3 regions of the Brevibacillus sp. AF8 genome follow, and region 1 is predicted to be linked to each of the others. Evidence: a T-box and tRNA genes for the amino acid it is inferred to sense, from the RefSeq annotation. Region 1 holds a T-box; the other regions hold tRNA genes.

Region 1 (7,137 bases):
TCAATACCGTCGTTTCTCGTGATGGACGCTTGATCGGCTACAACACAGATGGTATGGGCTATGTTCGTTCGCTTGTGGAAGAGACGGGAATCGTTCTTGAAAAGCAAGTGGTAACCATGGTAGGGGCTGGTGGCGCTGCCCGTGCAGTCGCGTTTACCTTGGCTGAACAAGGAGTCAAGGAAATTCGCATCATCAATCGTTCCAGGGAAAGAGCCGCGGTATTGGCTGAGCATGTCGGAACGATTGTACCTACGAAAATCGTAGAACAGGGCGAAGGGGAAGCAGCTATCGCGGACTCATCGCTGTTGATCAATACGACATCGATCGGAATGCTGCCAAACGTACAGGAGACCCCTGTGCCAGCAGAATGGCTTCATTCTGGTTTAACTGTTAGCGATCTGATTTATAACCCGCTCGAAACACGTCTGCTCAAAGAAGCGCGTGCCATCGGAGCCACTGTTCATTCCGGAATCGGTATGTTCGTGAATCAAGGTGCACTGGCATTCGAACTGTGGACGGGCGAACGAGCACCGACTGGGGTTATGCGTGAGGTCGTCTTGCAACAATTAAAGAAAACAACCTGATTGGCAGGATGTAAAAGGAGGCATTGCCGATGTTGACTGGCAAGCAAAAGCGCTTTTTGCGCGCAGAAGCACATCATCTCACCCCTATTTTCCAAGTTGGAAAAGGCGGCGTAAATGAAAACATGATCACGCAGATCAAAGAAGCGTTAGAAGTACGTGAATTGATCAAGGTAGCGATTTTGCAAAACAATAATGACGATAAACATCAAGTGGCAGAAGATCTGGCAGCAGGTGCTGGAGCAGAGCTTGTGCAGTTGATTGGCCATACAGTTGTCTTGTACAAAGAGTCCCGGGAGAACAAGACGATCAAGCTGCCATAAGTGACCTGCATGCGATGAGACAGCCAATCAAGCAAGTAGGGATCATGGGAGGAACGTTTGACCCGATTCATTGCGGGCACTTGCTGGCGGCTGAACAAGCCAGAGAGCAAGCGGGGCTGGATGAAGTCTGGTTTATGCCTACACACGTTCCACCGCACAAAAAGAGAGAGAGTCTGACGCTGGCGCATCACCGCTTGCAAATGGTTCAGCTTGCCGTGTCTGATTATGAAGTCTTTCGTGTAACAGATGTGGAGTTCGAAAGAAAAGGCCCATCGTACACGTATGATACGATGGCTCAGCTCATCAGGCAGTTCCCGGATTGCCGGTTTTCCTTTATCATGGGGGGAGATATGGTAAAAATCTTGCCCAAATGGTACCAGTACCAAGAGCTGATTCATATGGTACGCTTTATAGGTCTGGCGAGGCCAGGAACCGAACTGGACCTGAAATCGAGCGAGGACGTCACATTTGTGGAGATGCCTGTTTGGGACATTTCCTCCACGATGATTCGCGAGAAGGTAGCTGCCAGGAAAAGCATCCGTTATCTTGTACCTGATGCCGTGGAGCGCTATATAAAGGAGAACCGAATCTATGAAACTTTTGGATAATCGGGAAGAGCTTCTCGTTCGCGTACGGCAACAAATGCATGAAAAACGCTACAAGCACACGCTAGGGGTCGCTGCGTCGGCTCGCGAACTGGCTGAGAGATTCGGGGCTGATCCCGACAAAGCCGAGCTTGCTGGACTGTTGCACGATTACTGTAAGTGCTGGCCAGTGGAAAAAATGTTTGAGATACTCGTTCGCCACGATATGCCTACAGAGCTTTTGGAAGGGGAAAAAGAGCTGTGGCACGCCTTTGCAGCAGCGATTGTGATCCAGACAGATCTAGGCGTAACGGATGCAGATATTTTACAAGCCGTTCGCTACCATACAACGGGTCGGGCTGGCATGTCCCTGTTAGAAAAAGTCGTTTGTGTGGCAGACTATATAGAACCGAACCGAGTTTACCCTGGTGTCGATTTTATTCGCGCCAAAGCCATGTATGATTTGGATGCCGCCCTGGCCCTCGCCTTGGGAGGCACGATTCAATTTTTGATAGAGAAGCAAAAGACGGTTTTCCCGTTGACATTGACGGCATATAACGATTTGGTTTCCCGCAAAGGGAGAGAAGGAGGGTTTTGATGGTTAAAACAGTAGAAGATTTGGCCCAATTGATTGTGAAGGCAGCGGAGGACAAGAAAGCAGAGAACTTGAAGGTGCTCGATATTAAAAAGCTGTCCGTGATCGCAGACTATTTCATGATTTGCCACGGAAACAACGAGCGTCAAGTACAGGCAATTGTTCGCGAAATCCGTGACCAAGCCCACAAAAACGGCTTTGACGTCCGCGGTATCGAGGGAGCGGATGAAGGTCGCTGGGTACTGGTTGATCTGGGCGATATCGTCATTCATGTTTTCCATCGCGAAGATCGCGAGTTTTACAACCTGGAGCGCCTGTGGAAGGACGCAGAGGAAGTTTCCTTCAGCGAGCAAGGGTAAGGTCAGATGGCATACGCACACATGGCCGCTGTATATGACAGGCTGATGGCGGATACTCCTTATGACCAGTGGCTCGACTGGGTCGAGCGTCATTGGGCAAAGGGAGAGAAGCCTGTGCGGGTCATTGATCTTGGTTGTGGGACGGGCACGATTGCGATCCCACTCGCCAAGCGGGGATACCGCGTTACTGGAGTGGATCTCTCTACAGAAATGCTTGCGATTGCCTATGACAAAATGAGGCAGGAGCAAGTGGATGTAGCGTGGGTGGAGCAGGATATGCGGGAGCTGTCCTTGCCGGAAGCGGATGCGGTCATCTCCTTGTGTGATTCATTGAGCTATCTTACAGAGGAAGCGGATGTGCAGGAAACGTTCAAGCGCGTTTTCGCTCATCTCGCGCCTGGTGGGAGCTTTCTGTTTGATGTGCACAGTCCGTACAAGATGCTGCACATTTTCGGAGACGAGACGTTCACACATGTAGAAGATGAAGTTTCGTACATTTGGCAATGTTTTTGCGACCCACTGCGTCTCGAGGTAGAGCATCAGTTAACGTTTTTCATTCGTCAGCCAAACGGATTGTACGAGCGGATGGAAGAAGAGCATTGGCAACGGGCTTATCAGCCTGTCCAACTGTTGCGCTGGCTGACAGATGTCGGCTTCACAGACATCGTCATCACTGCTGATTACTCGGATATGCCGCCACAAGAAGCGAGTGAGCGCCTATTTTTCTCAGCCCGCAAGCCGAAAAGTTTGACATGATTGGTTCGGATTGACTATAATGGCGTTATAACTACAGATTTCGACGCGTTTAAGAGGAATAGTAGGTATAGGATTCGAGCACTCACAGAGAGTTGACGGATGGTGCAAGTCAACCCGAATCTATCTGAACTCACCTCCCAGCACTTGCCCCCAAGGTCATTTACGCCATGATTGTGTAAGGGTGAGCGGCTTATCCCCGATACGGATGAAACAAGTGGGTGAATGCTTGTCATTTGCCAATCTGGGTGGTACCGCGGGAATGTAAACAACCTCTCGTCCCTTTCGCAAGAGCGATCTGGGATGTGAGGTTTTTTTATAATATCGGAAAGTATATTCTTCTTTGGGTTTCTTCCCGATATTACGGAAAACATTCCGCTCATACGCGATCGCTCAACCTTGAGCAATCCTCGATAGAGGTTTTCTTATTTTCACCTATTTTAAGATGGGAGTGCTTTACCATGGTATTCAGTCATCAAAATGTCGAAAAGAAGTGGCAGCAATATTGGGAGCAGAACAAGACCTTCAAAACCTCCGAGGATGAAGGCAAGAAAAAGTTTTACGCACTCGACATGTTCCCGTATCCATCTGGAGCTGGCCTGCACGTAGGACATCCAGAGGGCTATACGGCTACTGATATTTTGTCCCGCATGAAGCGGATGCAAGGATATAACGTTCTCCATCCAATGGGCTGGGATGCGTTTGGTTTGCCAGCGGAGCAATACGCGCTCGATACAGGAAACGATCCAGCGGAATTCACCGAGCACAATATTAACACCTTCCGCCGCCAAATTAAGTCGCTCGGATTTTCCTACGACTGGGATCGCGAAATCAATACGACCGATCCGAACTACTACAAGTGGACACAGTGGATTTTTACGAAGCTGTATGAGCACGGCTTGGCTTATATTGACGAAGTAGCTGTAAACTGGTGCCCTGCTTTGGGAACGGTTTTGGCAAACGAAGAAGTCATTGACGGAAAAAGTGAGCGTGGCGGACACCCAGTAGAACGCCGCCCAATGAAGCAATGGGTCCTGAAAATTACTGCATATGCGGAAAGACTGCTCGCTGACCTGGATGAACTGGATTGGCCAGAGAGCATCAAGGAAATGCAACGCAACTGGATCGGTCGTTCTGAAGGGGCAGAAGTAACCTTTGGTATCGAAGGTCATGACGAAACCTTTACCGTCTTTACGACTCGTCCAGACACTCTCTACGGAGCAACTTATGCGGTACTGGCTCCTGAGCACAAGCTGGTTGAGCAAATTACCGTACCAACTCAAAAAGAAGCAGTGGAAGCGTACCTGGATCAAGCGAAACGCAAGAGCGATCTGGAGCGTACTGATCTGGCGAAAGAAAAGACAGGAGTATTTACCGGAGCGTATGCGATCAACCCGGTTAACGGCGAGCGTCTGCCAATCTGGATTGCAGATTATGTGCTGATCAGCTACGGAACAGGCTCCATCATGGCAGTTCCAGCGCACGATGAACGCGACTATGAGTTCGCGAAAACGTTTGATCTGCCAATCAAGCAAGTAATCGCTGGTGGTGATATCTCCAAGGAAGCATATACTGGCGACGGAGAGCACATCAACTCCGGCATGCTCGATGGTTTGAACAAAGAACAGGCTATCAGCAAAATGATCGAGTGGCTGGAAGCGGAAGGCAAAGGAAATCGCAAGGTAACGTACCGACTGCGCGACTGGCTGTTCAGCCGTCAACGCTACTGGGGTGAGCCAATTCCGATTCTCCATCTGGAAGACGGCACGATGAAAGTCGTTCCGGAATCCGAACTGCCAATCATGTTGCCAAAAACAAAAGAAATCAAACCATCCGGTACAGGTGAATCGCCATTGGCAAACATCTCGGAGTGGGTTAACACTATCGATCCGGAAACAGGCATGAAAGCACGTCGTGAGACAAACACGATGCCGCAATGGGCGGGTAGCTGCTGGTACTTCCTGCGCTTCATCGATCCACACAACGACAAGGCATTGGCTGATCCAGACAAACTGAAAGAATGGCTGCCAATCGACATTTACATTGGTGGTGCAGAGCACGCGGTACTGCACTTGCTCTACTCTCGCTTCTGGCACAAGTTCCTGTACGATATCGGTGTCGTACCAACCAAGGAACCATTCCAAAAGCTGTTTAACCAAGGGATGATCTTGGGTGAAAACAACGAGAAAATGAGTAAATCCAAAGGCAACGTCGTAAATCCTGACGATATCATCAACAGCCATGGTGCCGACACACTGCGCATGTACGAAATGTTCATGGGACCACTGGATGCTTCGATCGCTTGGTCGACAAAAGGCTTGGATGGTGCACGCCGCTTCTTGGATCGTGTATATCGTCTGTTTGTGGGCGACAACGGTGAACTGAACGAAAAAATCGTGGAAACCTCCAACGTGGCTGGCATGGAGCGCGTGTACCACCAAACTGTGAAAAAAGTAACAGAAGACTACGAGGGCCTGCGATTCAATACAGGTATCTCTCAGTTGATGGTATTCGTCAACGAAGCATACAAAGCGGAAGTTCTGCCGAAGAAATTCATGGAGGACTTTGTGAAAATGCTGTCTCCTATCGCTCCGCACTTGGGTGAAGAGCTATGGGAAAAACTCGGTCACAGCGAGAGTCTGGCTTACGCAGCATGGCCTACGTATGACGAAGCGAAGCTGGTTGAAGACGAGGTAGAAATCGTCCTGCAAATTAACGGTAAAAACAAAGAGAAGCTGCTCATCGCTTCTGATTCGACCAAAGAACAGATGGAAGAGATGGCGAAAAACAACGAGATGATTAAAGAGCTGATTGAAGGAAAAACGATCGTCAAAGTCATCGCTGTTCCAGGCAAACTGGTGAATATCGTCGTTCGTTAAGAAAAGGACGGCACGGAAATAAGAAGAGGAGTGGGGCCTGCGAGTGACAGGTATCCACTCCTTTTTTTGTAAATATCGCTTCTTCGTTTTGCGCTAATGCGGCTGATTGTTTAAATTTCGTGCAACCAGTTCCTGATCCTCGGCAAACTTCGCTTGTGTGCGGCGAAACACTTGGGCGAAAAGCCCGGGAATCCCGTCTTGCAAAGGAATCAGACCTTCCCCCGTAATTCCACCGGGCACGCAGACCCTCTTTTGCAAAGTAGGGAGGGTGAATGCTTCTTCGCGTAAAAGATCTGCCATTCCAATTAGCATTTGCGTGGTCATGTAAGTAGCAGCTTCTGCGGAAATGCCAGTTTCTTCAACAGCTTCTTGAATCATTTGCTGCAAAATATAGCTGATAAACGCAGGACCACAACTGACAATGTCAGAAGTAATTCGTAAAAATGGCTCCGAAATCTCTACAGGGGAGCTAATGTGGGCAAACAGACTTCGTATAAAATGACGTTGTTCCTCTTGGATACGTGATCCAAATTCACATAAGCTGACTCCGCTCATTACAGCATTTGTTATTGAAGGAACAACTCTGGCAACGGCACAAGGAACTTGAGACTCCAAATCGGCCAGCTTGATCGGACTGGTGATCGTAATCAACAGGTGTTCCGGCGTTAGTGCGGGAGCAATTTGTTCGAGCATCACGCTATATTCCAGTGGCTTGACGCACAGAACGATTGTAGCAGCTTCTTTGACCAAATCGGCATTACTGTGCGCGACAATGAGCCCGGGATGTTTTTCTGCCAGTTGCTGCGCCTTCGCAGGGGTTCTGTTGCTGATAATGATATGACCAGGACTAAGCGCCTTGGCCGACAGCAATGATTCAATCAAGATACTGCCCATGCTGCCCGTACCAATGAACCCAATTCTATTCATGGGCATACCTCCCTCCAATATTCTTTTCCCATTCTATGTAGGAGTGTCTATGATCATGACCAGATCTCATTGTACCACCAGCCGATCCTTTATCCGTGTAAACATCTTGTCGCCAATTCCTTCAATCTGTTTCAGG
Region 2 (7,137 bases), on a different contig from region 1:
AAGAGACGCTCCCTATCAAATACATCAGATAATGTCCGGGTAAGTGCTGCAACCAATAAGTCTTGGGGACCCGTATTGAACATTCGGTTGGCCGTCGTCAACAGTCGCGATGTCATCTCGGCTGAAAGTGTGCGCGTAGATGTAGCGCTGTATTCTACCAAATCTTCGCCAAAATCGAAGTCAGTCGGTAGTTTGTCTTCCGGGATGGAAAACATGTCCCAATATGCTTTTTCTTTGCTTGCCTGATCCGACTGGTAAAAGGCGGAGACTTCCTTGATCCACGCTTGCATCGAATGTGTTTTATCTGGCAAAACAATCGGCTCATTACGTTTCAGACTGGCCAAGGCACTCATCAAATCTTCCAGGAGAATCCTCCAGGAGACACCGTCCACTACAAGATGATGGGCCGTCAGAAACAATCGCTGAGGTCGATCAGGACCTAATTCAAAGAGACAACCGGTAAACAGCAAAGATTCTTCCAACTTGAAGCTAACAGCGCAAGCTCGCATCGCCTCAAGCATTCTACTCTCCTGTTCTTCTTGCGGTAAGGAATAAAGATCGACGCAAGTCACTGACACGCGATTGGTCAGGTGGCGCTCATTGTAAAAGAGCTTCCCATCTTTTGCAGAGTAATTGAGTCGCAGACAATCATGGTGGTTAACCAGTGCATACAGACTCGCTTCAAACTCTTCCAGCGTTACTTTTTCCTTGCTTTCAAGGAGCAATGACTGGTTCCAATGATCAGCATTGCGGAACTGTTGTGACAAAAACCAAGAAACGATGGGAGATGACGGCAACTCGCCAGTACACGGCTCTTGCGAGATCTGTTCCACTCCCCAGCTCCAGTCACTTCTCGCTTTTAGTTCTGCAATCGTGTCATAAATCAAGATGTCTCTTACGGGAATCTTGATTCCTCGCTGATGCAATCGATAGGAAACCTGAATCGCCTTGATCGAATCCCCGCCTAGTTGGGAAAATGGGTCATGTAGACCAAACGGCGAATGACCAAGCACGTCCTCATACACGTCAACCAATAGCTTGTCAAACTCGTCACGAGGACTGGTTTCATCCCCCACACCTTTTCGCTCCATGACAGGTTCGGGAAGCAGTCTTCGATCTACCTTGCCATTTGAGGTCAACGGAAACTGTTCAAGCTGCACAATTTGCGAAGGGATCATGTATGCGGGCAATCGACTCGCCAGTTCTTCGCGGAGCTCATTTTCCCGGAAAGATGTTTCCGTGATCAAGTAAGCACAAAGGTACTTACGCCCCCACGTATCCATGCGATCAATCACCACGGCCTCACGCACAGAAGAATAACCAAGTAGCTGTTGTTCAATTTCACCCAATTCAATACGGTAACCATGAATCTTCACCTGATAGTCAGCCCGCCCCAGATACTCCATGACTCCATTAGGCCGATAGCGAACCAGGTCGCCCGTCTTGTACATCACTTTACCTGGCTGAAACGGATCAGGTAGGAAACGCTCTTGCGTCAATTCCTCGCGGTTGAGATACCCCCGTGCCACACTATCTCCTGAGATGAATAGCTCTCCCGTCGATCCGATTGGGATTGGGTTGCCATATGAATCCAAAATGTAGAGCTGCACGTTACTGATCGGATGTCCAATCGGTACAGATCCTTCGGTATCGATCACTGGATCGTATTGATAGATCATGCACCCAACTACTGTTTCGGTAGGGCCATACTCATTGAGAATTTCAATTTGTCCGTTCCATTTCGCATGAATTGCCTCAGCCAGACTCACCTTCAAGTCCTCGCCGCCCACTATCACTCTCTTTACCGTGGTACTAGGCAAAGCGATTTCTTGCAGCAAAAACAGATGGGCAGGTGTCAGCTTTACAACATGGGAGCGTCCATCGCTAAAGATTCGCGATAATACAAACTCTGAATCGGAGTGCGGATAGATAACCATCCGATTTCCCTTTACCAACGGGCAAAAAATAGACGTAACCGTCAAGTCAAATGCTAGCGAGGAATAGAAAGCGAACGCTTCTTCAGGACCGGAGAGATAGCGGTCTTTCGCCCACGAAATATAGTTGACCAGTCCTCGATGAGTAACCATGACTCCCTTCGGATTTCCAGTAGAGCCTGATGTATAAATGACATAGGCCAAATCATCTGGCTGACTAACCAATTCCAGAGTTGCGCCATCCTTTATATACAGGGACGAATCACCAAGCTCTAGGATTTTTTTGGACCACGAAATATCCTCTGTTCGCGAAGTGTGACGAAGCAACAGGTCCGCTCCAGAATCAGACAGCAGATATTCGATGCGCTGAGAAGGGAGTTGAGGATCAATCGGAAGGTAAGCCCCTCCAGCTTTTAGCACTGCCAACAGCCCGATGATCATCTCTGGCGAATGATCTGCCAGCAACGCCACAATTACGCCAGGGCCAACTCCTCGGTTTCGCAATGACTGAGCGAGTCGATTCACTTGATCCTGTAGTTCCTGAAATGTCAGCGTGCGCCCTTCTGACTCCAACGCAACTCCCTGTGGTGAGCGTATTACTTGCTCTTCAAACAACTGGACAACCGTCTTCTCGCTGGGATAGGAAGCAGCAGTATCATTCCACGTATGGAGTTGTAGTGCCAACTCTTCGTCAGCAAGGAAGTTCAAATTGGACAGCGGTACTTCTGGAATCGAGATCATCTGATGGAGAAGCCTTATGAGATGATCCGCTATTCGGTCAATATCCTCTTCCGTGTACTCGGCTATCTTATAGTCCAATTCCATTGTCAATTGTTCATCTGTTGCCCATTCTCTGATAATCACTTGGAGCGAATACAACTGGTGATCGTTGTAAAACTCCTCATTAGTCACGGGGTAGCCACCAAGAGTGAATGGCAACTGCGTGCTGTAATAATTTACACAAATCTGAAACAGGCTGTCATAGCCATGTTTCTTCAGCTCCAGCTCTTGAGCCAGCAAATCGTAAGGATATTTCTGATGAAAATAACAGGAAGTGAGTTCCCTGTTGACATATTTAACATAATCGATAGCATCCATTTCCATCGGAACTGCCAGACGAAATGGCATAGTGCTGGTGAACATCCCGAATATTTTGCGCTCCACTTTGCCTGAACGGTTTAACAGCGGTGTACCGATCACGATTTCTTCTTGCCTCGTACAGCGCTGCAGGTAAAGACTCACGAGAGCCACAAACAAGGAATTTAGCGAGCATTTCATTTGGTCTGCAAACTGGCGTATTCTTGTCGAATCTTCGCGGTTGAATGCAAAAACTTTGCGCTTGCCTTCAGTAGTATCTGTCGCCTTTTGTAATGTCGTGATTACGGGCAAGCTATGAAACTTGTCCCGCCAGTATCGCTTGTCCTTTTCAAATCTGTCAGTCTGAGAATAGGCATGCTCCCTTTCGACAAGAGTTTGATAAGCGTGTTCATCTCCTACATGGACGGTACCGCCTGCCAACAACGTGTCATAATAGTGAGCAATTTGTTCTGTCATGATTGAAATAGACCAACCATCAGCAATCAAATGGTGCAGCTTTACAAAATACCCCGCTTCTTCGTCACTCAGTTGAATCAGACAAAAGTAGAACAGAGGCTCTTGTCCGATCGAAAACGGCTTTGTAAACAAATCTTGCAGAAATTGTCTGCACCGCTCTGGCGCATTCTGTTCCTGTCTGAAATCAAACACCTGCAATGGCTGCGGTTCGTACTCTCCAACAAACTGAAGGACTGTCTCTTCCTCCTGATAGTTGAGTCGCAAGGTATCGTTCTTTTGAATGAACAGGTGAATAGCGGCTTCCAGTACATCCAGCTTCACCTTTCCTTGCACCCTCACCATCCCCCCTAACGTATGGATAGGAAGCTGTGGATGTAATTTTTCCGTATACCAGATACGCTTTTGTGGATGACTTAAAGGATAACCGACCTTCCATTGCTTCTTATCCTGGCGCAAAGCATATCCCCCTTTCTGAATTGTGCAGATGTAACCACAATTCAGACATGGTAAAAAATCAAATCGATTACAAATACTTCCAATTTCAACTATATAGATGACTCTTCTGTAGTGTCAAATGAATTTTCCATAAATTGTTATTTCTGAAAATTACGGGAATTCCATTCCTTGTTCTCCTTCTCTAGCGCTGCATAAAATAGAAAAAAATTTGTGTACTCTATTGATTTTGGCTGTCTTTTCACGTAGGATAAAATGTAATATATTGGCAAAAAGCCCTCGGAAGGATGAATGTGATTAGATGTCTGTGACACTTCGTGAAGTAACTTTGGAAAACTGGGAAGAGTGTATTGAACTGGAACCTACTCCCGAACAGAGCGAGTTTGTTGCCCCGAACCTCTACTCCATCGCTGAATCAAAGTTTCAAACTACATTTGTTCCTTTGGCCATATACCATGATGACACCATGGTTGGCTTTGTCATGTATGGGCTTGACCCTGACGATGGCAACTACTGGATTTACAGACTCTTAATTGATGCGAAGTACCAACGACTAGGCTACGGACGTGCTGCGATTGCGCAAGTCATTGATATCTTGAAGGCAAAGGAAGATTGTCAAAAAATTGTCATTGGTTATGCTCCAGCCAACGTCGCAGCCGAAAACCTTTACTCCTCACTCGGATTTCAAAAAAATGGTATGGTTCTGTTTGGCGAGACGATTGCCGAATTAAATTTTTAGCGAGTTTTCGTTACCCAAAAAGGGAACAGCGGCGACCTAAGACCTGAAAACCAAGTCTTAGACTCGCCGCTGTTTGGATTGTTTCCCGTATGTATATTAAAAAAGCACACCTTCCATGTGTCTGTAAACATCATGGTTAGTGTGCATTCGTTTTGATATGGTGCCGGTGAAGGGACTTGAACCCCCACGGTTTCCCTCACGATTTTGAGTCGCGCGCGTCTGCCATTCCGCCACACCGGCAAGTGAAACTATGAATAAATTAGCACATCTTCGAAAGAAAATCAATGGTGGGGAGAGACGGATTCGAACCGCCGAACCCGGAGGGAGCAGATTTACAGTCTGCCGTGTTTAGCCACTTCACTATCTCCCCACAATATGTGCTGTCTATCTTCTGCGTCTACTCTCTTCAACCAGAAGCGACATTTATTAATTTATCATGAACTTTGTTTGACGTCAATATATTTATTTAAATTGACTATCTTTTTGCGCCAAAATCTCCTGTGCCCACTCGTGAAAGACACGCAATGCTTCGTCTACTTCTTGAAATGTTGCTTCTCCCTCACAGGAGTATTCCGGGAATTCTAGTATGCGGTTTTTGCGAATCTTGACATGCCCTTCTTCACATTTTATCTCCAAGAAGTAGGGAACGGCTTCATCGATCCCATAACTGTTTTCTAAAAACTCGTAGGTACGTACCCACTCCAGGATTCGAACTTCCGATGCTTTTAAGCGAAGCACCTGCTCCAAGGACATAATGGTTTCATTGCCGTAGTAATACATGAATATTCAGCCCTTCTGCATGAAAATGGACGGAGCCGGGACTCCGCCCTGTTTTTGATATGATCGTTAGATCGAGGAAAGTAGCTCTCTCAGTTCTTTGACAATCACTTGTTGATAGCCAGTGCCTTCTCCATACTGCTCAAGCATTTCGGCACGCGCTACCTTGATCTTGTCTTCATAATCCGTTGCGGTTCGGTCCGGGTTATCTTGTTTGAATGCCGTCATGACAGCTTGGACATGCTTTGGTCTCGGTCCCCATTTGGCAAGAACATGACCACCCGTGTCTGCGAAAATAACAACAGGGATCGCCCGACCTCCCATCGTAAGAAACTCATCCATCAGATCGAGGTGTTCTTCCATCACCATAATTTCCACTGGCATGTCCGTTTCTTTCAGGGCATGTAAGACGACTGGCAAGTTGCGAACGACGTCGCCACACCAATCTGCAGCCAAAATCAAACATCTGAGGTCATCACGATGCTGGAGAGAGGCAAAAAAAGCACGTTCTTGTTCATCCTCCCATGAAAATGCATCCGACCAGTTTTGGTATGTATCCTGATTTTTCGTCATGCTTTCCACAAACGCCTGTGGCTTAAGCCCCGTACGGAATTTATGTGCTACGTTTGCCCCCATCTTTTCTCCTCCTTTTGTATCGCTCGCCTATTCTTGGGTTTTATCCGTTGCTTCGTTTGCTTCCTTTTCTTGATTCGCCAGCTCCATCATTTTTTGCAACAAGATGTGCTGCGGCATGTGCATGAGACGCTCCAAGGGTACCTGAAGCGCTTCCGCCAGCTTGACAGCGGTCTCCGGTGATATTTGTAATGGACGCATGTTATTTTGCTCCTTTCCCTTGCTTTTATCAGTCCCTTCAGTATAATACACAGCCGTTAAACCTGCCAGCATACAAGCCTGGCACTTGAGAGCCTTTAACCTTTGTAACATGTTGGCTCTACTGATCCTCTCTTTCACATTTGCTCAGGCCAATTCTTAATGAAAAATTAAAAAAGAGCCACCCATAGGTAGCTCCAAAATGGAGTCAGGCTGTTTGATCCCTGCTCACCGTACGCGAAGGGACTATCTCGTGAACAGAATATCCCGCACAATGGAAAAGGACGAACTATGGCTTTTGCTTAGTAAGGATACATGGTACACCAAAGCCGATCGCGCCGGGCTGGGACATCTGCTCCATATATGCCAAACCTCGTGCACATTGCTGCTTGCATACTTGACATGTATGGGATGTTACGATTTTCATCTGTACTTGATTGGGGTGCTGTCGCGTATTCTTCTTCTTGATCTTTTTGCCCTTGGCCATCTGTTTTCCTCCCTTTGCCCTGGATCACTCCAGTCTATGAAGGAGAGAACCCCCGCTCTTTAGGCAAGCATACAAAATCAAGATATTCACCTGCAAAATGGGCCTTGTCATACATATCACAAATAGAAAAAGCCGCCGGAGAATTCTCTCCCAGCGACTTATGTGACTTCATTATGGCTTTGGACTTAACAACTGGCGCAGTTCCAGCTCCAGTGTAGAAGCATCCACCATGCCAATGATCTTCTTTCGTACGATCCCATCCGCGTCAATCAAGTAAGTCGTTGGGAATGCCATCACCTTGTAACGGTTCGACACAGTTCCAGCTACGTCCATCGGTATCGGAAATGTCAGCTTGTAGTTGG
Region 3 (7,137 bases), on a different contig from region 1:
GGCAGCAGACTGCTCTTGTGCCAATGCTGCGATGTGTCCGGTGGAATGCCCGACAGTCTCAATGTTTTGCACAATATCTCCTAGTATCCTTATCGCATCCCGTGTCTGAATCATTTTATCGTTAAAATGGTCGCTCATGAGAGTGGCCGTTTCTTTTACCTGGACAGCTTCATTCTGAACGTTGGTGATTGTGGTTGTAATGCTTTGAACGGATTGCTTGGTCTGTTCTGCGAGCTTTCGTACTTCATCTGCCACGATAGCAAAGCCCCGCCCGTGTTCGTTGGCACGAGCTGCCTCAATCGACGCATTTAATGCAAGCAGATTGGTTTGATCGGCTATATTGCGGATGACTTGGACAACCTGAGAAACTTCTGCGATGGATGTCATTAATTGAGAAGTTTTTGTTTGCATCTCTTGGAACTCCTCTGCCATGGAAAGAAAGCTGGTTAATGACTCTTGGATAATATCCTTGCCCATCGCCGCTTGCTCGATTGTAGTAGAAGCACTCTCTGCGACAGAGACGGCTGATTGAGCCACTTTTTGCACAGATTCACTTAGTTGCTCAGCAGCAGATCCCACATTGCCAGCTTCCTCAGTCGTATCCTCAAGCGTGTCCAGCACATGCTTGAATTTATCGATCTTAATCACTAACTCCAGAACTTCGCCCAGGCGATCAATGACTTTGTAATCATTGTCTTCCTGATACGATTGGAGGACAATTTGCGAATCAAGCGTGATGATCTTCAGGAGTGCCAACAGGACAGAAGATAATTCCTGGGGACGCTTCGAATAGGTGTTGACGATTGCGGGAATCAAATATTCATAGACCCGCAAGTAAGAGCCCGTATACCATTCTGGCGCAAGTCCAATTTTGCTGTGGACCTCTCCGATTTTCTTGCGCCCGGCAACATAGGCCTCGTCTAGTTTGGCGTGTGGAAGCGATTGCAAATAGTGACGAAAGGAAACGGCCAATCGGTCAACCGTCGTATGCGTTTCGATCGTCTGCATAAGATGGGAATATTGGCGAAGCATGTGGTAATGACGTTCTGTAATGGCCTCTAGGTGTTCTGTTAGGAGTGGTTCAATTTGTTTCAGCCGATCAAGGTCTGTCTGATTCATTTGCAAAAAATGAACCTTCCCCGTTAGCTGATCGGACATTTGGACATCGCTTTTTTGAATTGAGGCGGTAACGGTCTGGACGCCACGCTTACCAAACATAAAATCCCTCCATATGTTTACGAAAAACGGGCCTATTCACAAGGGGAATAGGCCATAAGTACTTTATAGATTATAGCATTCACGTATGGGGTTGAATCTTTGGAACTATTATGATTTTGTGAAAAGAATGTTAAGAAATGGGCAACATCATCAATTATTCAAAAAAGTTCATGTGATGCTTTTCGTCCCGGTAGTAAGCGAGACGGTCCTGGAGAGTGCCTGTATGTAATTCGAACTTATGCCCATCAGGGTCGGTGAAATAAATGGAGCGCTTATCCCGCTCCGAACGATCCCGTCCATGCAAAATGGTAACGCCATGCTTTTCCAAGTGAGCGTACCACTCGTCAAATGACTCTTCTGTGATAGTGAAGGCCATGTGTGTATAGGAGTGAGCAATTTCATTGCGTGGGATGTCAGGTTCCTCGTTTAGCGCCAACCAGTAGCCATTTAAGTCAAAGTAAGCCAGCTTGCGACCTCGTACGAGTGGTTTGGCATGCAGGACATCCCGGTAAAAACAAAAAGATTTTTCCAGATTAGAGACAGAGAAAAGCAAATGATTCAATCCTTGGAGTTGCGGCAATACGTCCCCCACCTTTTTAGCATTCATCTTGCAACTATTGCTATTGTATGGGGAAAACAGGCAAACCACCAGTCATTCCGGGTCTGCCTGCATGTGTTTAGGATTGACTTTGTTGAGCTTGCGCTTGGGTTTGCAGCGAGGATTGGACTTGGGACACCATCGTTTGCGCTTGGGCAATTTCCTGTGACGCTTGTTTCAAGGCTTCTTCGGCGAGCTGTGGATTGGCTGCAGATTGCTCGATCGCTTGCGTAATCATATTTTTTGCCAGCGTGGTTGCTGCCTCTGCTTTTTTTAGTGAGTCAGTGTTAATTTGGCTAGGCATTGCTATACCTCCTGCGGGTTTTGATGATGGGAACACCGTATTAATTTGTCCCTCATGCAACGGTTTATGTATATGGATACGCGTCCAACCGTTTTCCTCCCGTGATGCATAGTCTGACAGGGGGAGGGACGTCAGATGAAAAAGCAATGGGTGCAGGTCATTCGATTGGCAGAGCAAGCATTCTTTACGATTATCTTTTCAGCGCATAAGCGGGTGGGGGATCGCGGAATTATTTTGCCAAAGCGGTTCAATTCCAAGTTGAAAATTCGCCGTTTCCTGCAAAAATTCATGACCCCTTGTCTGGCAAATCGAGTGATCGGCAATCTTGATTTGCGGCGAATAAACGGACGACTCGCGATCCCGGTAGGGGATACGATAGGGGCGCCACCGATTGTAAAATCACAGGTCCTGTCTTCGGGCAGCAAGCGTGCGACACTTGTGGTATGGTTTGCCTTCGATTCCAGTGATCGATTTTTCCGTGTGTATCAGTTGAAAAAGCTTCCAAATGGGCGTTGGATCATTGTAGGGCGTCATCCGCTGGATTATCCTTTTAACCTTCCGCAAGATTTCTTGAAACGGCAAATACCATGTGGGAAAATCTGTACTCCAAGAAGAGAGAAGTTCAATACCAGGAAAAAATGACTATATTCCAAAAAAATCCGGTATTGATATTGGTTCAATTTGACTGTATAGTATGTAAGTGTTGCGATACTTATCGGAAGTTGTCGAATGAGAGAAGGTCCGATATGGCTGGCAATCGGGAAGTAGCTCAGCTTGGTAGAGTACTTGGCTTGGGACCAAGGGGTCGCAGGTTCGAATCCTGTCTTCCCGACCATTTTCATTTTGAATAAGCCGGTATGGCGGAATTGGCAGACGCGCGCGACTCAAAATCGTGAGGGAAACCGTGGGGGTTCAAGTCCCTCTACCGGCACCAGCAATCTATACATATGGTTTTCGTTATAAGGTGGGGAACAGTGAGTAGGCCTGTTTCTCACTTTTTTTTGTTCTTACAATCATTGTCCATTATACCGACAATAGATAGGGAAGATTGTATGGAAGCATCAGGACAAACAAAGCCTGCCAAAGGAGAGGACGACAGTGATTAAGGTAATGATAGTGGAAGATGAAAAGCCTATCCTTGATCTCATGAAGCATGTCATCGGACAAAACGATCACTATACGATCGTTGGAGCATTCACACATCCACTAGAGGCTCTCGCTTGTCTGCCCGATCTATGCCCTGATGTGGCGTTCTTAGATGTAGAAATGCCAAAAATGAACGGACTTGAGCTAGGTTCCAAAATAAACGAGTTGTCTGAGCACACAAAAATTATTTTTACGACTGCCTATAAGCAGTACGCGTTGGATGCGTTTAAGGTATACGCGTTTGACTATATTTTAAAACCGATTACGCCTGCTGCCATTGAACGGGTGACGAATCGGTTAGTCAAACAGCTACAAATGACGACTCCGATCAAACATCCCATGAAGAATAGTTCCATCCAATGCTTTGGTGGTATGGACGTGCGCAATGCAGGAGGCGAAGTTGTGCGATGGCCAACGAGAAAGAGTGAGGAGCTGTTTGCCTACTTTCTCTGTCATCCCAGGGAGGATATCAGCAAGTGGCATCTGACTGATCTTTTATGGCCGGAGATGGACGAAAGCAGAGCCACGCATAACCTGCACAATACCATGTACCGCCTGAAGAAAATCATGAAAGAGCAAGAACTCGGCATCGATATACAAAAAACGGGTGAAGGTTATCTATTTCACCCGTTGGATCAGACGTACGATTTATTGGCATTCCAGCAATTCGATCTTGCTTCGTTAAAGGATAGGCAAAGCGCAAGAGGAGCCGAAAACTTGTGTGCAATGTACAAGGGAGCCCTTTTTGATCGCAAGGATTTCTTGTGGAAAGCCCCTCTGGAAGAACGGTATCGAAAAAAGTATACGGAGCTGGTGTGCAAACTGGTAGAGCTAGACATTGCCTCAGAGGAGTTGCCCAAGGCAGTGCGCAGGCTGGAAGAGTACTTGACGGTGTACCCTTTGCACGAGGAAATGAATGTCGCTTTGATGAGCATTTACGCAAGGGGCGAACAAAAACAGAAAATCGTCCAGCACTATGCCAAATTCGCTAATGCCTATCGCCAAGAGTGGGAAATGGATCCGCCTCAGGAGATAAGCGAGTGGGTGACGCGCGTGATTGGGCAGTGAGACAAGAAGCAGGAAGATATCATTACAACCACAGATCCTGTGAGAAGTTTGGGAGAACGAATTGCTATCATTCCAAGAAAAAGGAAGAAGGCGAGTTTCATGCAGTTCACCATAATATCTGTGGGAAAAATCAAAAATGATATCTTGCCGCGAGTGGAAGCATACAGCGAACGCTTGGCCGTGTATTGCAAAATGAACATCGTCGAAATTCCAGAAGATGACCGAATGGAAAAGATGAACAGCTCTGAAATCGAACAAGTGAGGCAGTTGGAAGGACAAAAAATTCTCGCGCAAGTCAAACAAGAACAGTATGTTATTGCCCTCACTGGAGAAGGAGAACTGTGGACCCCGAAGCGACTTTCTATGCAAATTGAAGATTTGTCGGCGGAGGGTCAAAATGAGATTATCTTTGTGATTGGCGGCTCATTTGGCTTATCAGAGGAAGTCTTGTTAAGGGCAAATGAGCGGTTGGCACTCCCAAAGAAAGCATATCCCTATCAGTTGGCGCGTTTGGTCGTGCTGGAACGTTTGTACAGAGCACTGCGAATCAGCTTGGGAGAGCCGCTTCGGTAGTCTCGTTCAACAAGAAGTTGATAATCGGCATAAGGAGTCTTGAAACTATATTCGAGCTCTGTAGGGGAAGGGGATACATTTTTGGAGCGAAGAAATTTCCTGATGCCTGCCGGGATTGGATTGGTTTTTTTACTTTCTATAGCAGTATTTATCGGGATTTATATACAAACCTTTCCTAGTCGGGACATGCCCATGGCGAAGCGGGGATTACTCGATTTGTCGAGCTGGGATTTTCAAAGCCAAGGCTTGGTCAATTTAGATGGGGAATGGGAGATATATCCGGGGGAATTGCTATCACCTGAAGATTTTCGACGAGGGCTACATGCAAATGTCTCGTATCTGGTCGTACCTGGGACGTGGAAGGGAGACCGTGTCATCGATAGTATCGACAGGAAAGGCGCTGCAACCTATCGATTACAAGTAAAGCTCCCAAAAGACGGGCAAATCTACGGATTGAAAACAAAAAGCATTCGGATGTCCCACCGATTATTCCTTAACGGAAACGAAGAGGGTGCGAGTGGACAGCCTGCTGTAGTGAGTGAAGCCCATCAACCAGGAAATACGCCCTATACCGTGTTTTTTTCCGCAGATGACAAGGATCTGGAGATTGTCATTCAAGTGGCGAATTTCATGTTTTTCACCGGGGGGATTGCGAGCTCTATCCAACTAGGTTTGGATGAGGATATTGCCATTTTAAACAGCACCTTGCTCGGAACAGATATCGCCTTTGTCGTAACACTGGGGATCATGGCTGCGTACCATCTTAGCTTTTATTTTCTCCGCTTGAGGGAGCGAACCTATTTATTTAGCGGCAGCTATATGATTCTTCTTGGTATTTATCACATGGTTTTTGGTGAGAAGGTGCTGCTGCAACTCTTTCCTTCGATTCCTTTCACAGTTGCATATAAGGCACAGGATGCCTCCCTATTTGCGAGTTCAATCTTACTCGCCCTATTTTTCTGTTCCATCGATACAAGGGTTCTATCCCGCAACTGGCTGGTGAAGCTGACAGCGCCCATTTTTCTCTACATTCTTGTCATTCTCGTCTTGCCGTACTCCTTCTATACGAATTTGAAAGGGCCTCTCTTGATTTATGTGCAAATCATTCATTTTTTCATAATGGGTAGGCTGATTTATTTATCTGGCAAGAGTCAGAGGGACTCGTCCGACCGAAAAGAACTGCTGCTTTTCATTGGGGCGAGTGTTTCCATGTCGATCGCTCTCATTGACGGTCTCTTATACGCAGAAAACATCGTGCCCACTGATCTTGCAGGAAAAATCGGCATCCTCTATTTCATTACCTTCATCAACATTCTTTTGGCCGTTCGATTCACGAATGCGTATGAAAAGACTGAAATTCTCTCCCATCAATTGAGGATTTCCAATCAGATCAAAGATGAGTTTCTGACGCATACTTCGCATGAGATGAAGACACCGCTTCACGGGATTATCAATATTACGTCCCATTTACTAGAAGATGAGAGCAATGCGTTGTCTTCCAAACAAAGACAAAATCTTTGGCTCGTCAAGGATACATCGATCAAGCTGTCCATGCTAGTTGGTGATTTACTCGATGTTACTCGCTTGAAGCACGGGGAGCTACGCCTCCATTTCTCGATTGTAGATATCAAGGTCATCACCCAAATTGTCTTTGACGTACTGCAATTCGAACTGCTGGGGAAAGATGTCCGGCTGGAAAATGAGGTCCCCGCTAACATTTGGGTGTATGCAGATGAGAATCGGCTTCGTCAAATTATGTATAATCTTGTGCACAATGCCATCAAGCATACGAATATAGGCTCGATTAAGGTAACGGCGGGCGTGGCAGGGGGACAGGTTCGTATCTCTGTAGAGGACACGGGGATAGGAATTTCACCGGATAAGCACGAAGCCATTTTTGATTACTTTGAGCAGGTGGACCAACTATTGCCACAGGATGGGTATACAGGCATGGGCGTAGGCTTATACATCAATCGCAAGCTGGTTGAACTCATGGGAGGGGAGATTTGGGTAGAGAGCTCGGAGCTGGGCAAAGGCACCCGTATGACACTTACGCTAGCGACGGGGCAGCAGCAGATGGTGACACAGGAGCTTGCTGCAACGGCTCAGGAGAGGCTTCGGGAGGCAAGTGAGCAGATTCCTCTCAACATATTGGATAACCACCAATACACCATCATGATTGTCGATGATGAGGCATCCAACATTCACACCTTGCTGAACATCCTTTCCA

What was found. A T-box is a leader RNA that pairs with one kind of tRNA and senses whether it is charged. The one in region 1 lies ahead of leuS (leucine--tRNA ligase), so its partner is inferred to be a tRNA-Leu.
Region 2: it has a tRNA-Leu gene. The T-box ahead of leuS (leucine--tRNA ligase) is inferred to sense a tRNA for this amino acid. The anticodon was not compared.
Region 3: it has a tRNA-Leu gene. The T-box ahead of leuS (leucine--tRNA ligase) is inferred to sense a tRNA for this amino acid. The anticodon was not compared.

The regions. Positions count from the first base shown of each region.
Region 1 is NZ_JAGQDN010000016.1:46,570-53,706, forward strand. It holds gene KB186_RS19495 (shikimate dehydrogenase) at 1-584, shown strand, start outside; gene yhbY (ribosome assembly RNA-binding protein YhbY) at 614-904, shown strand; gene KB186_RS19505 (nicotinate-nucleotide adenylyltransferase) at 919-1,512, shown strand; gene yqeK (bis(5'-nucleosyl)-tetraphosphatase (symmetrical) YqeK) at 1,496-2,086, shown strand; gene rsfS (ribosome silencing factor) at 2,086-2,442, shown strand; gene KB186_RS19520 (class I SAM-dependent DNA methyltransferase) at 2,449-3,198, shown strand; T-box leader at 3,238-3,482, shown strand; gene leuS (leucine--tRNA ligase) at 3,657-6,074, shown strand; gene comER (late competence protein ComER) at 6,168-7,001, opposite strand; gene KB186_RS19535 (ComEA family DNA-binding protein) at 7,068-7,137, opposite strand, start outside.
Region 2 is NZ_JAGQDN010000001.1:516,145-523,281, forward strand. It holds gene edeP (edeine non-ribosomal peptide synthetase EdeP) at 1-3,944, opposite strand, end outside; gene edeQ (edeine self-resistance N-acetyltransferase EdeQ) at 4,243-4,680, shown strand; tRNA gene KB186_RS01885 (tRNA-Leu) at 4,839-4,920, opposite strand; tRNA gene KB186_RS01890 (tRNA-Tyr) at 4,966-5,050, opposite strand; gene KB186_RS01895 (hypothetical protein) at 5,143-5,460, opposite strand; gene KB186_RS01900 (thioredoxin family protein) at 5,527-6,093, opposite strand; gene KB186_RS01905 (YycC family protein) at 6,121-6,291, opposite strand; gene KB186_RS01910 (hypothetical protein) at 6,578-6,775, opposite strand; gene KB186_RS01915 (TlpA family protein disulfide reductase) at 6,947-7,137, opposite strand, start outside.
Region 3 is NZ_JAGQDN010000023.1:88,523-95,659, reverse strand. It holds gene KB186_RS23955 (protoglobin domain-containing protein) at 1-1,218, opposite strand, end outside; gene fosB (metallothiol transferase FosB) at 1,373-1,825, opposite strand; gene KB186_RS23945 (hypothetical protein) at 1,896-2,120, opposite strand; gene KB186_RS23940 (IseA DL-endopeptidase inhibitor family protein) at 2,256-2,762, shown strand; tRNA gene KB186_RS23935 (tRNA-Pro) at 2,879-2,955, shown strand; tRNA gene KB186_RS23930 (tRNA-Leu) at 2,972-3,054, shown strand; gene KB186_RS23925 (response regulator) at 3,219-4,334, shown strand; gene KB186_RS23920 (23S rRNA (pseudouridine(1915)-N(3))-methyltransferase RlmH) at 4,434-4,907, shown strand; gene KB186_RS23915 (ATP-binding protein) at 4,989-7,137, shown strand, end outside.